One region of the Mesorhizobium sp. M1E.F.Ca.ET.063.01.1.1 genome, then DNA from elsewhere that is predicted to be linked to it. Evidence: predicted binding sites of a transcription regulator. Region 1 holds the regulator's gene; the other holds the start of a gene.
What was found. Region 1 encodes PhoB, which activates phosphate uptake and scavenging genes when phosphate is short. Its sites were predicted from a motif close to TGTCATNNANCTGTCAT; they were not measured.
Positions count from the first base shown of each region.

Region 2: a site for PhoB is predicted at 4,086-4,102, ahead of EOA29_RS06130 (alkaline phosphatase). Genes of this name have one in related genera too.

Region 1 covers NZ_RZSC01000362.1:391-5,737, forward strand. The annotation lists partial or broken gene EOA29_RS22480 (ABC transporter permease subunit) at 1-10, shown strand, start outside; gene pstB (phosphate ABC transporter ATP-binding protein PstB) at 7-810, shown strand; gene phoU (phosphate signaling complex protein PhoU) at 831-1,538, shown strand; gene phoB (phosphate regulon transcriptional regulator PhoB) at 1,558-2,247, shown strand; gene EOA29_RS22500 (medium chain dehydrogenase/reductase family protein) at 2,688-3,719, shown strand; partial or broken gene EOA29_RS22505 (LysR substrate-binding domain-containing protein) at 3,928-4,309, shown strand; partial or broken gene EOA29_RS22510 (adenylate/guanylate cyclase domain-containing protein) at 4,508-5,347, shown strand, end outside.
Region 2 covers NZ_RZSC01000043.1:1,279-9,845, forward strand. The annotation lists gene typA (translational GTPase TypA) at 1-1,702, opposite strand, end outside; gene EOA29_RS06120 (hypothetical protein) at 1,904-2,185, shown strand; gene EOA29_RS06130 (alkaline phosphatase) at 2,440-4,014, opposite strand; gene EOA29_RS06140 (MFS transporter) at 4,273-5,556, opposite strand; gene EOA29_RS06145 (TetR/AcrR family transcriptional regulator) at 5,635-6,252, shown strand; gene EOA29_RS06155 (hypothetical protein) at 6,542-7,132, shown strand; gene ppa (inorganic diphosphatase) at 7,194-7,727, opposite strand; gene EOA29_RS06165 (GNAT family N-acetyltransferase) at 7,906-8,412, opposite strand; gene EOA29_RS06170 (TPM domain-containing protein) at 8,562-8,567, opposite strand, start outside.

The DNA.
Region 1 (5,347 bases):
GGACAGATGAAACCGATGTTGTCCACCGACCTGAACGTAGCCGACACCGTCGTCGAGAAGGCCAAGATCGAGGTCAAGAACCTCAACTTCTACTATGGCCAGTCGAAGGCGCTGAAGGACATCAACCTGTCCTTGCCCGAACGCAGCGTCACCGCCTTCATCGGCCCGTCGGGTTGCGGGAAGTCGACGCTGCTGCGCGTGCTGAACCGCATCTACGAGCTCTATCCGAAGCAGAACGCCGAAGGCCAGGTGCTGCTCGACGGCAAGAACATCCTCGACCGTTCGCAGGACCTCAACCTGCTCAGGACCAAGATCGGCATGGTGTTCCAGAAGCCGACGCCGTTCCCGATGTCGATTTACGAGAACATCGCCTTCGGCGTCAGGCTGTATGAGAAGATCAGCAAGACCGAGATGGACAACCGCGTCGAGCAGGCACTGAAGCGCGCGGCGCTGTGGAGCGAGGTCAAGGACAAGCTCAACGCCAGCGGCCAGAGCCTTTCCGGCGGTCAGCAGCAGCGGCTTTGCATCGCCCGCACTGTGGCGGTGAAGCCGGAAGTCATCCTGCTAGACGAACCGTGCTCGGCGCTCGATCCGCTGTCGACGGCCAAGATCGAGGAACTGATCGACGAATTGCAGGCCGACTACACGATCGTGATCGTCACCCACAACATGCAGCAGGCGGCGCGCGTGTCGCGGCAGACGGCGTTCATGTATCTCGGCGAGCTGGTCGAGTTCGACCGGACCGAGAAGATCTTCACCTCGCCCCGCGAGAAGCGCACGCAGGACTACATCACCGGCCGCTTCGGCTGAGTTCATACGAGGATACCATCATGGCCGAACACACCGTCGCTTCCTTCGACGAGGATCTGAGGCAGATCAGCCAGCTCATCATCGACATGGGCGATCTCGCCGGCTCCATGGTCGGCGCTTCGACCAAGGCTCTGCTCAATTCCGACAACGCGATGGCGCAGCGCGTCGTCTCCGACGACGCCATCATGGATGCGCGCCAGCGCGAGCTCGACGACCGCGCCATCACGCTCATCGCCAAACGGCAACCCATGGCCGACGACCTGCGCAGCGTGGTCGGCGCGATCCGCATGGCCGGCGACCTCGAGCGCATCGGCGACCTCGCCAAGAACATCGCCAAGCGCGTCGGCTCGGTCGGCATCAGCGCCGCGCCGCGCGACCTGTCGCACTCCATCGACTCGATGGCGCAGCTGGTGCTGATCCAGGTCCAGGGCGTGATCGAGGAGTACACCGCGGGCGACGCCACGGCGCTTGCCAAGCTCAGGAACGACGACGAGCGCGTCGACGTCAAATACACCTCCGTCTTCCGCGAGCTCCTGACCTACATGATGGAGGATCCGCGCAACATCACGGCCTGCACGCATTTATTGTTCTGCGCCAAGAATCTTGAGCGCATCGGCGACCATGTGACCAACATCGCCGAGAACGCCTACTATGTGCTGACCGGCACGCAATTGCCCGCGAACCGTCCGAAGCAGGACGAGACGGCGATGCCGGCGCCGGCGGCCTGACAACGAAGGTACCTGCTGAATGATCGCGCCACGCATCATGGTGGTGGAGGACGAGGAGCCGCTGGGGGTGCTGCTCCGCTACAACCTCGAATCCGAAGGCTATCAGGTCGAGGTGGTGACACGCGGCGACGAGGCCGAGATCCGCCTGCAGGAAAACGTGCCCGACCTGCTCGTGCTCGACTGGATGGTGCCGGCGGTTTCCGGCATCGAGCTCTGCCGGCGCCTGAGGATGCGGCCAGAGACCGAACGGCTGCCGATCATCATGCTGACCGCGCGCGGCGAGGAGAGCGACAGAGTGCGCGGCCTCTCGACGGGCGCCGACGATTATCTGGTCAAGCCGTTCTCGACGCCGGAATTCATGGCCAGGATCAAGGCGCTGCTGCGCCGCGCCAAGCCGGAGGTGCTGTCCAGCGTGCTCAAGGTCGGCGACATCGTGCTCGACCGTGAATCGCACCGCGTCTACCGCAAGAAGAGCGAGATCAGGCTCGGCCCGACCGAGTTCCGGCTGCTCGAATTCATGATGCGGCATCCCGGCCGCGTGTTCTCGCGCAGCCAGCTGCTCGACAATGTCTGGGGCGAGACGATCTATATCGACGAGCGCACGGTGGACGTGCATGTCGGACGCCTGCGCAAGGCGGTCAACAATGGCCGCATGCCCGACGTCATCCGCACCATCCGCGGTGCGGGCTACGCGATCAGGGAAGACTAGGGCGGTTCACCGTTTCACGGAAACGGCGAGCCACTCCATCTCTTTGTTTTCACGCAATTGCGGACGGAAACCGCGCTTCACACTTTTCCTGGAATTGCTCTGGAGTCCCGCCCTCCCGATGGATCGAAATCATGTTTCAGGGGCAGAACTCAATAGCAGGCGGTTGCCGATGGCCGCGAAGGGGCCACAGGCAATGTCGGCTTCTGACCCAAACCTGTCGTTCGTTTCCGCTCACCCCCAACGGCAGCTGATGTGAGGCCATTCCAACTGCTGTCGCGGCTGCGTCCCAATGTCATTCTGCTCAAATGAGCAGTTGTTTGTTGGGTGGCGACCGATCTTCTCGTGGGGTTGATCTGGAGCAAGTCGCTCCATCCCAGCGCGCGCTACCTTTCCACTAGAGTTTGCCTCAGTGGAGGAGTCCAATTTGGACCGAGGTTGCCATGAAGTCTCTGCGCGTCGTTGTTCGCCACCATGGCGGACCTGAAGTTCTGGAGATCGTGGAGGAGGACGCGCCCCATCCGGCATCAGGTGAACTGCGTGTGCAAACAATCGCCGCCGGCGTCTCCTTCGCAGAGCTATTGATGCGGGAGGGGATTCATCCCGAGAAAACGACCCTGCCATTCACGCCAGGATGGGACATTGTCGGCATCGTCGATGAGGCCGGAGAGGGAGTGTCCCATGCCATGATTGGTAAAATGGTTGCGGCGCTTCCCATTCATGGTGGTTACGCCCAGTTCATTTGCCTGCCGGCAGATGAACTCACTCTGGTTCCAACTGGTGTCGATCCCGCCGAGGCAGTCAGCCTCGTGCTGAACTACGTTACGGCCTATCAGATGATGCATCGCCTTGGGCATGCCTCTCCGGGTCAACGGGTCCTCATTCATGGCGCCGCCGGCGGAGTCGGCACGGCTCTGCTGCAACTTGGCCGCCTGGCAGGTCTGGAGATGTATGGGACTGCATCTCTTGCAGCCCATCAGATCGTATCCGATCTCGGGGCCACGCCGATCGACTACGAGCGAGTTGACTTTGTCGAAGAGATTCATCGTCTGACAAACGACGGCGTGGATGTCGTCTTCGATGGGGTCGGCGAAGCCAATGTCTGGCGTTCGTTTCGTACTCTGAGGCCTGGTGGCCGCGTCATAGCCTATGGCTTCACTTCATTTCTGCAGAAGGGCCAACTGGCAGGGGGCTTGCGTTACCGTCTTCGCGGGATATTGCGACCTGCGTGGTACGCGGTCCGCGCTTTCGTTTCACCAGGCCGACGACGCATACTCCCCTACAGCATACAATATCTGAAACGGTGGAAGCTCGCTTGGTTCCGCGAAGATCTCGGCGTCTTGCTCGATCTGCTTCGCGACGGGAAGATCAAGCCGATGGTGGCCGACCGGATGCCATTGATTGAGGCTCGTCGCGCCCAGGAGCTGCTCGGTCAGGGAGGTGTCAAGGGCAAGCTCGTGTTGATCTGCAATTGACTGGCCACCCGACAAGGATCGCCGAGCCAGAGCAGAGCCTTTGAAACGCAAGTCGCCTCCGGCGTCGGCTTTGATCGTTTCAATGACTGCCTATGGCGCTGCGCTAAGCAGACACCCCGTCACGCCGTCTTCTGCGCCACCAGCCCCAGTTCTTCGACCATCGCCTGGCGCATCAAGAACTTCTGCGGCTTGTCGGTCACCGTCATCGGCCGGCGATCCAGCCTTCGCCTCGCCGCCGGTGCCGCCGGAAAGCCCGGCGCTGGAGCGGCTGATGCTTCTCGAGGAAGGCCACTGCCTGCGCGAGCAGGCGCTGGCGGTCTGCGGCAGCGTGCGGCCGGTGGCGATGGCAAGCTACGGCGCGACCAGCCTGACGATCCTTTTGCAGATGGTGGCGCATGGGCTGGGCGTGACGCTGGTTCCGGAAATGGCGGCAAGCGCCGCCAGCGTCATGCCGGACTTGAGGATCGTGCCATTCCAGGGAGCCGATGCCGCAGCGCATGATCTGCATGGCCTGGCGGAAGAACAAGGTGCGGCAGGACGAATGCATGGAATTGGCCAAGATCATCCGTGGACTGGACCAGACGGTTCTGGGGGTTGACTTGGCGGCGCTGGCGGGGCGTGAACTTGGCGGCGCCGATCAAAGGTCAGCCGTTGACCCTAAGTGGTCATTCAAGCGGACTGCGGATTAGCCCGGAAGCTCCAGCCGTGCTAGAGTTCGGTGATCGCATCGCCGGAGTGGAGCGCATTTGGCGCGACACCCTTGGCCATGAAGCACACACCGTGGTGCTATGGAACGCAAGCTTGCGGCCATTCTTGCCGCCGACGTCGTAGCTTACTCGGCCCTGATGGAGGCGGACGAGGGAGGGACCTTCGAGCGGCTTAGGGCCAGCCGTAAGGAGCTGTTCCAGCCGGAGATCAGCAAGCATCACGGGCGCATCTTCAAACTGATGGGCGACGGTTTGCTGGCTGAATTCGGCAGTGCAGTCGATGCTGTCGAGTGCGCGGTAACCCTTCAACGCGGCATGGTGGAGCGCAACGCAAGTGTCCCCGAAAGCGAGCGCTTCGAGGTCCGCCTCGGGATCAATCTGGGAGAAGTGATCGTCGAAGGGGACGATCGCTACGGCGAGGGTGTCAATGTCGCCGCTCGCCTGCAGCAGCTCGCTGATCCCGGCGGCGTCTGCGTTTCAGAGAAGGTGTCCAAGGAGGTCGAGAAGAAGCTGGCGTTTGAGTTCGAACCCATGGGCGGCCAGCGGGTGAAGAATATAGCCGAGCCGATATACTGCTATCGCGTAAACTTGCAGTCTGTCAGAGCCTCTTCGGCCGGTCGACCGGTATCGCTGGAATTGCCCGACAGGGCGGCCGTCGCCGTCTTGCCTTTCGCCAACATGAGCAGCGATCCGGAGCAGGAGTTCTTCGCCGAGGGATTGGCTGAAGACCTGATCACGGACCTGGCAAAGGTCCCCGGCCTTCTTGTGATCGCTCGCAACTCCTCGTTTGTCTACAAGGGAAGGTCGGTCGATGTCCGATCGATCGCGAGGGATCTCGGCGTCCGATATGTTGTCGAAGGCAGTGTGCAGAAAGCGGCGGCGCGCGTGCGGATCAACGCACAGCTTATCGACGCGCGCGAG
Region 2 (8,567 bases), on a different contig from region 1:
GCGCGCGCTCCAGCGTCATGCGCACCGGCGGCGTCAGCTTCACCGCCTCGTCCTTGCCGGCGGCACGGATGTTGGTGAGCTTCTTGCCCTTCAGCACGTTCACTTCCAGGTCGTTGTCGCGGCTATGGATACCGATGATCATGCCCTGATACACCTTGACGCCCGGATCGATGATCATCGGACCGCGGTCTTCCAGGTTCCACATCGCGTAGGCGACCGACTCGCCCTGTTCGTTGGAGATCAGCACGCCGTTGGTGCGGCCGGGCAATTCACCCTTGTACGGCTGATACGCGTGGAACAGCCGGTTCATCACGGCGGTGCCGCGCGTGTCGGTCAACAGCTCCGACTGGTAGCCGATCAGGCCGCGCGTCGGCGCGTGGAAGACGAGGCGCTGGCGGTTGCCGCCGGAGGGGCGCAGCTCGACCATCTCGGCCTTGCGCTCCGACATCTTCTGCACGACGACGCCGGCATGCTCCTCGTCGACGTCGATGACGACTTCTTCGACCGGCTCCAGCAACTGGCCGTCATCGCCCTTCTGCATGACGACGCGCGGCCGCGACACGGCGATCTCGAAGCCCTCGCGACGCATCGTCTCGATCAGCACCGCAAGCTGCAATTCGCCGCGGCCGGAGACAAAGAAGGAATCCTTCTCCGGCGATTCCTCGATCTTCAGCGCGACATTGCCTTCGGCCTCGCGCAGCAGCCGGTCGCGGATGACGCGGCTGGTCACCTTGTCGCCCTCGGTGCCGGCAAGCGGGCTGTCGTTGACCAGGAAGGACATCGTCACCGTCGGCGGATCGATCGGCTGCGCGTGCAGCGGCTCGGTCACCGTCGGGTCGCAGAACGTATCGGCGACCGTGCCTTTGGAGAGGCCGGCGATCGCCACGATGTCGCCCGCCTGCGCTTCCTCGATCGGCTGGCGCTCGAGGCCGCGGAAGGCGAGGATTTTCGAGATACGTCCGGTCTCGATCTGCGTGCCGTCGTGGTGCAGCACCTTGACCGCCTGATTGGGCTTCAGCGTGCCGGACTCGATGCGTCCGGTGATGATGCGGCCGAGGAACGGATTGGCTTCCAGGATGGTGCCGATCATGCGGAATGGACCGGGATGCACGGTCGGCGCCGGCACATGCTTGACGACGAGGTCGAACAGCGGCGCCAGTCCCTGGTCCTTCGGGCCTTCCGGGTTTTCCGACACCCAGCCGTCGCGGCCCGAACCGTAGAGGATCGGGAAATCGAGCTGCTCGTCGGTGGCGTCGAGCGCGGCGAACAGGTCGAACACCTCGTTGACCACCTCGATATGGCGGGCATCGGGGCGGTCGATCTTGTTGATGACGACGATCGGCCTCAAGCCCACCTTGAGCGCCTTGCCGACGACGAATTTGGTCTGCGGCATCGGCCCTTCGGCGGCGTCGACCAGCACGATCGCTGAATCCACCATCGACAGGATGCGCTCGACCTCGCCGCCGAAGTCGGCGTGTCCGGGCGTGTCGACGATGTTGATGCGGGTGCCCTTCCAGTCGACCGAGGTCGCCTTCGCCAGGATGGTGATGCCGCGTTCCTTTTCGAGGTCGTTGGAATCCATGGCGCGTTCGGCGACGCGCTGGTTGTCGCGGAAGGCGCCGGACTGTTTGAGAAGCTGGTCGACGAGGGTGGTTTTCCCATGGTCGACATGCGCGATGATCGCGATATTGCGGAGGTTCATTTGTCTGGTCTCGGGAGCGTTGCAGGCAGCAGGCCCAAAAGCGCCGCCTTTTTCGGTTGCGCGGCTCATACAAGGTTTTTCGCAATTGCGAAAGGGGAGGCCCCGCCCCAAATACATGGTCACTGATTCTTAAACGTCTTGGTGTGAAATGATTCTGTTAACCAAGGCGGAACCTTTGAGGGGCCGGGCAGTTCGATGTTCATGACCGATCAGATGTCCAGATTGCGTCCGGTTTTCGCATGGGCGGCGCTTGGCGTGCTGCTTGCGGCCGGTGTGGCGCAGTCGGCCACGGCTCTGAGAGAGACCGGTTCCATCCAGCCGCCCGACGCCAGGACCGCGCAGCAGATGTTCGCCGACGCCCCTGACGGCGTCGACCCGATCGTCACCGGCCCGGTCAGCGCCGCTTTCAAGCAGCGTCAGAAGGCGGCCAACTGCGACACTGCCGTCTGGCCGAACATTCCCGCGACCTGCTATCCGGATTGATCTTCGCGACGGCTATCTGGCAAGGGTAGCACTCCGGCACACCCCCCTCTGCCCTGCCGGGCATCTCCCCCGCAAGAGGGGAGATCAGATGTCGCCCCGGCTTTCGCCAATCGCCAACGTTGCAGAAAACGCTCCGGCGGCGGAGCTGCCAATCTCCCCCCTTGCGGGGGAGATGTCCGGCAGGACAGAGGGGGGTGCTGTCCCTCCAACGTCAAAATTCTGCATCGCCGCAACGCTCCGAAGTGTAGAATCTCCTATGCCGACCGCACCGGGTCGAGCGTGACCTTATAAAGCTCGTTGTCGTCGCGATCCATCAGCCGCACGGTGAGCTGCTCGGTGGCGCCGGAAATATCGACCAGACCGAAGAACTGCAGCCCGGCCGACGGCGGCAGGTTCTGGCCCTGCTCGGCGGTCGGCGCCTTGATGAATTTCAGCTCCGGACCGAAGGTCATGTCGAAATCGTTGGGGCCGAACGTGCCGGCGTGGATCGGGCCGGAGACGAACTCCCAGAACGGATTGAAATCCTGGAACTTGGCCTTGTCCGGATTGTAGTAGTGCGCCGCCGTGTAGTGCACGTCGGCGGTGAGCCACACCGTGTTGGTGATGCCGGCGTTCTTGATGTAGCGCAGCAGGTCCGCGAATTCGAGCTCGCGCCCCTTCGGCGCGCCATTGTCGCCGTTGCTGACCGCCTCGGCGCCGGCCTTCTTGGCCGCGTCGTCCCAGACGATGAGGCCGAGCGGCATGTCGGCGGCGATGATCTTCCACGTCGCCTTGGAATTCGCCAGTTCCCGCTTCAGCCACTTGGTCTGCTGCTCGCCGAGCATGCGCGACTTCGGCGTCAGCGTTTCCTCCATGTCCGGGCCGTTCGGGCCGCGATAGGAACGCATGTCGAGGAAGAAGACATCGAGCAGCGGGCCGTAAGCTATTCTGCGGTAGACGCGGCCCGGCTCCGACGGCTCGTAGCGGATGGTGGTCATCTCGTGGAAGGCGCGCGCCGCGCGAGCCGAGAGCACATGGATGGATTTTTCCGTGTAGCGGTTGTCGGCCGTCAGGTTCTTCGAATCCGACCAGTTGTTCAGCACCTCGTGATCGTCCCACTGATAGAAGGTCGGGCAGATGGCGGAGAGGCCCAGCACGTGCTTGTCCATCATGTTGTATTTCCACTGGTCGCGGTACTCGTCCAGCGTCTCGGCCACCTTGCGCTTGCCGTCGATCATGACGACGTTCTTCCACTTGCCGCCGCTGGGCAGGTCGACCTCGTCCTTCATGGCGCCGTCGGCATAGATCGTGTCGCCGGAATGCAGGAAGAAGTCCGGCGTGTGTTTGGCGATGGTCGAGTAGGTCTTCATGCCGGTCTCGTCGATGCCCCAGCCCTGGCCGGCGGTGTCGCCCGACCAGGCGAAGCGCACGTCGCGCTTGGAGGCCGGCGCGGTGCGGAAGCGGCCGACGATCGGCTCGGAGACGGCGTTGATGTCGGAAAGGTCGGCCGCAGTCATGCGGTAGAAGATGTCCTGGTCGGAGGCTAGGTCGGTGAGCAGCCGTTTCACCGTATAGTCGCTGGCCGGCGAGGTATCGAGCGGCGCAAGCCTCGTCGCATCGGCGAAGCTCTCAGTCGTCGACACTTCGTACATGACGCGCGCCGGGCGGTCCGTGCGGGTCCAGACCATGCCCGAGGTGGCGTCGACATCGCCGGACTGGACGCCGTGGGTGAAGGCCGGGCGCTGACTGGCGCGGGAATAGTAGGGCAGCGCGAGCCCGGAGGCGCCGACAAGGCCGAAGGCGCTGGCTGAGGTGATGAAAGCGCGGCGGGTCAACGAGATCTTGTTCATGGCGGTCTCCGGATGGCGTTGAACGGGACCGCCAAGCTCACGCCTCAATGTTTCAGGCGCATATCGGAACCATGAAGTTTTGATAACAGTGAACAGGCATACCCTTCTCCCCTTGTGGGAGAAGGTGGATCGGCGCGCAGCGCCGAGACGGATGAGGGGTGTTCCAGCGGAGTGAGACGTCGGCTTTCCCTGGAACACCCCTCATCCGTCGCCTGCGGCGACACCTTCTCCCACAAGGGGAGAAGGGGAAGCCGTGCCTCAAGCCGCCTGCGGCTCCGGCTCGAACGCCGGCTTGCTCGTATTGATCAACAGCGAAATACACGCCGCGGCGATGCCCGTCATGCCGGCGATCATGAAGGCGAGCTCGTAATTGCCCTGCAGTTCACGCATCGTGCCGCCGAAAGCGGCGGCCGCTGCCGCGCCCACCTGGTGGCCGGCGACGATCCAGCCGAAGACGATCGGTCCGCTGCGGTCGCCGAAGGCTTCGTTGGCGAGCCTGAGCGTCGGCGGCACGGTGGCGATCCAGTCGAGCCCGTAGAGCACGGCGAAGATGATCAAGCTGACTGCCGAGAAGCCGGAATAGGGCAGATAGATCAGCGACAGGCCGCGCACCGCATAATAGACGCCGAGCAGCTTGCGCGGATCGAAGCGGTCGGTGAGCCAGCCGGACAGCGTCGTGCCGATCAGGTCGAAGATGCCCATCATCGACAGCAGCCCGGCAGCCTGCACTTCGCCGATGCCCATGTCGCCGCAGAAGGCGATGAGATGCGTGCCGACGAGGCCGTTGGTGGTGAAGCCGCACACGAAGAAAGTGGCGAACAAATACCAGAACACCCTGGTACCCGCGGCACGGCGCAGCGTGGAGAGCGTATGCGTCAGGAAATTGCCCTGCGAGGCCGGCGATACCGGCGGCACATCGTCAGCGTCGGCGCCGAAACGCACCTGGCCAATCGAGGCCGGGCGTTCCGGCACCAGCAGGAAGACGATGGGCACAAGCGCAGCAGTGGCAATGGCAACGGCGATCGCCACCGGCTTCCAGCCGCCGGCCTGCGCCAGCGAGGCGATCAGCGGCAGGAACACCAGCATGCCGGTGGCGCTCGAAGCCGACATCAGGCCCATCATCAGGCCGCGATTGGTCTTGAACCAGCGATTGACGATGGTGGCGCCGAGCACGCTCGCCACCGCGCCCGAGCCGATGCCGGAAAACACGCCCCAGGTGATGAAGAGATGCCATGGCTCGGTCATCAACAGGCTGAGCGCCGTCGAGCCCGACATGATCAGCAGCGAGGCAAGCAACGTGCGGCGCAAGCCGATGCGCTCCATCAGTGCCGCGGCGAAAGGACCGGTCAGGCCGTAAAGCAGAATGCCGACGCCGGCGGACAACGAGATGACATCGCGCCGCCAGCCGAAGCTCGCCTCCAGCGGCAGCATCATCACGGAAGGTGCCGAGCGAAGCCCGGCGGCGATCAGCAGGCAGAGGAAAATGACGGCGACGACGACAAAGGCGTAGCGCTGGCCAAACGGACGGGACTGAGCTATCATGTTACTGACCGGTACGTTGCAATGGGATGGCGCCATGCATACGTACCGGTCAGTAACATTGTCAAGCGAGTTTGTTGAATGCCATCGGACAATAAAATTGAAGCGTCGGTGAATGAGGCCCGTGCCGCGCCGGCGCCGAAGGCCGCCGACAAGATCCTCGACGTGGCGCGCGATCTTTTTTATCGCGAGGGCATCCGGGCGATCGGCGTCGACGAGATCGTCAGGCGCGCCGGCGTCACCAAGCCCAGCCTCTACCGCAGCTTTCCGTCCAAGGACGAGCTCGCGGCCTCCTATCTGCGCAAGTACGACCTCGAATTCTGGGAGCGCTTCGACGAGGCCGTCGACGCGCATCCGGGCAACCCGCGCGCCCAGATCATCGCTTTCCTGACCCGCGTCGGCAAACGCACGCAGAAACCGGACTATCGCGGCTGCGGCATGACCAACGCGGCGGTCGAATATCCCGAGCACGGGCATCCTGCGCGGGTGGTGAGCGAGAACAACAAAATGGAGCTGCGCCGGCGCCTGCGCGCCATGGCGGCGGCGATGGGCGCCAGCGATTCCGACACGCTCGGCGACGGGCTGCTGCTGCTGATCGAGGGCGCCTATATCAGCGGCCAGCTTTTCGGGCTCGGCGGACCGGCGGCATCGGTCGCCCGCAACGCCGATCTCCTGATCGAAGCCAGTCTGAAGAAATAACAATCTCGAGCTTGGGCGCTGCCCCTCACCTGCCTGCCGGCATCCTCTCCCCGTATAGTCACGGGGAGAGGGGCGCTCCCGCCGGCGATTTCGCCAATCGCCAGCGTTGAAGGAAGGGTGCCGAGGCCGCCCCAGCTCCCTTCTCCCCGTCACTATACGGGGAGAAGGTGCCGGCAGGCGGATGAGGGGCGGCGCAGACGCCGACAACGGGCGCTTGGCAGCCGCCGCGCCCTAGGCCCGCGTCAGTTTTGACGCTACGCTCACGTACCTCCATCGGAGACACCTCGCCATGCGTGCGCTTCTGATCCCGCTTGCCCTCGCCGGTTTCTGCCAGGCGGCGCATGCCGGCGACATTTCCAGCGCCTATACCGATCTCGACTGGAAGAAGGACTGCGTGACCTATGCGCAGTCGGAGGAAGGCGACGGCGACTGGGCGAGCCTCGCCTGTGCCGGCTATCGCGGCTATCCGGTGCTGATCGGCTATGACGATGCCCGCGAGTCCGTTTATTACGGCTTTCCCTCCGACGACATGACCGCCGTCTGGGAGAGTTTTTCCGGGCTCAACACCTCCGGTCCGAAGGTCGAGTGGCGGATCGAAACCAACGGCGACAAGGCGGTGCCCTTCGCCGTCATTCACCGTCGCGAGATCAGCAGTCCCGACGCCGAGAACAAGCCGACCGAGGTGCTGGTCGTCGCCAAGGTGGCGCAGCCGGAAGAGCACGAGGGCTGCACGGTCGGCCTGGTGCTCGCCACCGGCAACCCCCAAGCCAACGACCAGGCGCGCAAGCTCGCCGACGAAAAGGCGAAGGGCTTTGCCTGCGGCAAGGACAAGCGCGAAGTGATCGGCAAAGTGCCGGACTTCGGCCGGGTGGATAATTAGAGCTTGATCCCAAAAAGTGGGAACCGGTTTTTGGGCAAGATCAAGCTCAAAATGAGATCGCCTACTTCGCCGCCTTCGCCCGCTCGATCGCGTCGACGATCATCTTCTTGGCGTATTTGGAATCGTGCCAGCCCTCGATCTTGACCCATTTACCGGGCTCGAGGTCCTTGTAGTGCTCGAAGAAGTGCTGCACCTGCTGGCGCGTGATGTCAGGCAGGTGGGTGTATTCGGTGACGTTCTCGTAGCGCAGCGTGAGCTTGGGCGAGGGAACCGCGATCACCTTCTCGTCCTGGCCGGCATTGTCTTCCATGATCAGCACGCCGATCGGCCGCACATTGATGACACAGCCCGGCACCAGCGCGCGCGTGTTGCAGACCAGGACGTCGATCGGGTCGCCGTCGCCGGAAAGCGTGTGCGGCACGAAACCGTAATTGCCGGGATAGCGCATCGAGGTGTGCAGGAAGCGGTCGACGAACAGCGTGCCGGCCTCCTTGTCCATCTCATATTTGATCGGCTCGCCGCCGATCGGCACCTCGATGATGACGTTGACGTCTTCAGGCGGGTTCTTTCCGGTGGAAATCGCTGCGATACGCATGGCTCAAAATCCCTCTCGATCTTGTCAGACCGATAGCGGGACACGCGTCATGGTGCAATGCGGCGAATGGTGCTGAACGCTGATGGAAGCGCACACTTTGTGATGGATTGTAACCTGATGCGTGTCACCCGACGTGCGCAGCGGTCTTGGAAGAACGACGCTTATCAGGCGGCGCCCGTCATTCCCAGACGAAAGCCACCTTCTTCAGCGCCTTCTGCTCGAAGACCTCGACGCCTTCGGCGATATCGCGGCCGCCATTGCCGGCATAGAAGGCTAAAGCGTTGTAATTGTCTTCCAGCGCCCACACCACCAGGCCTCTGAGGCCGTGGTCGGCCAGGCGCGTCCGCGCCGCCTTGAACAGCCGGCTGCCGAGCCCGATGCCCTGATATTCCGGGCGCAGGTAAAGCTCGTAGATCTCGCCCTGCTGCCTCAGCTCGCGGGCGCGGTTCTTGCCGATCGTGGCATAGCCGGCGATCGTGCCGCCGATTTCGACGACCAGCACCGTTGCCGCCTTGCGAATCGCGTTCGCCCACCAGTCGGGGCCGCGGCGGTTGATCATGGCGGTCAACGTGCGATGCGGGATGATACCGGAATAGGCGCCGCGCCATGCCTCCTGATGCACTTCGGCGATGGCGGCTGCATCGCGAGGGTCGGCTTTCCTGATATCGATCGTCAGCGTGTTCATGATTGGTTAACCATAAACCCGCGTCGCCCGATTGCAAAGAGTCCGCTCCGTCGCGCCCGCGCTTTCGCACAGGCCAACTTGTCGGCGCCGGAAGCGCTGAAAACCGCCTCGCGCCGCCGTCAAAGCCAGGGTTTGCAGCCTAGGCCCTGTCAGAT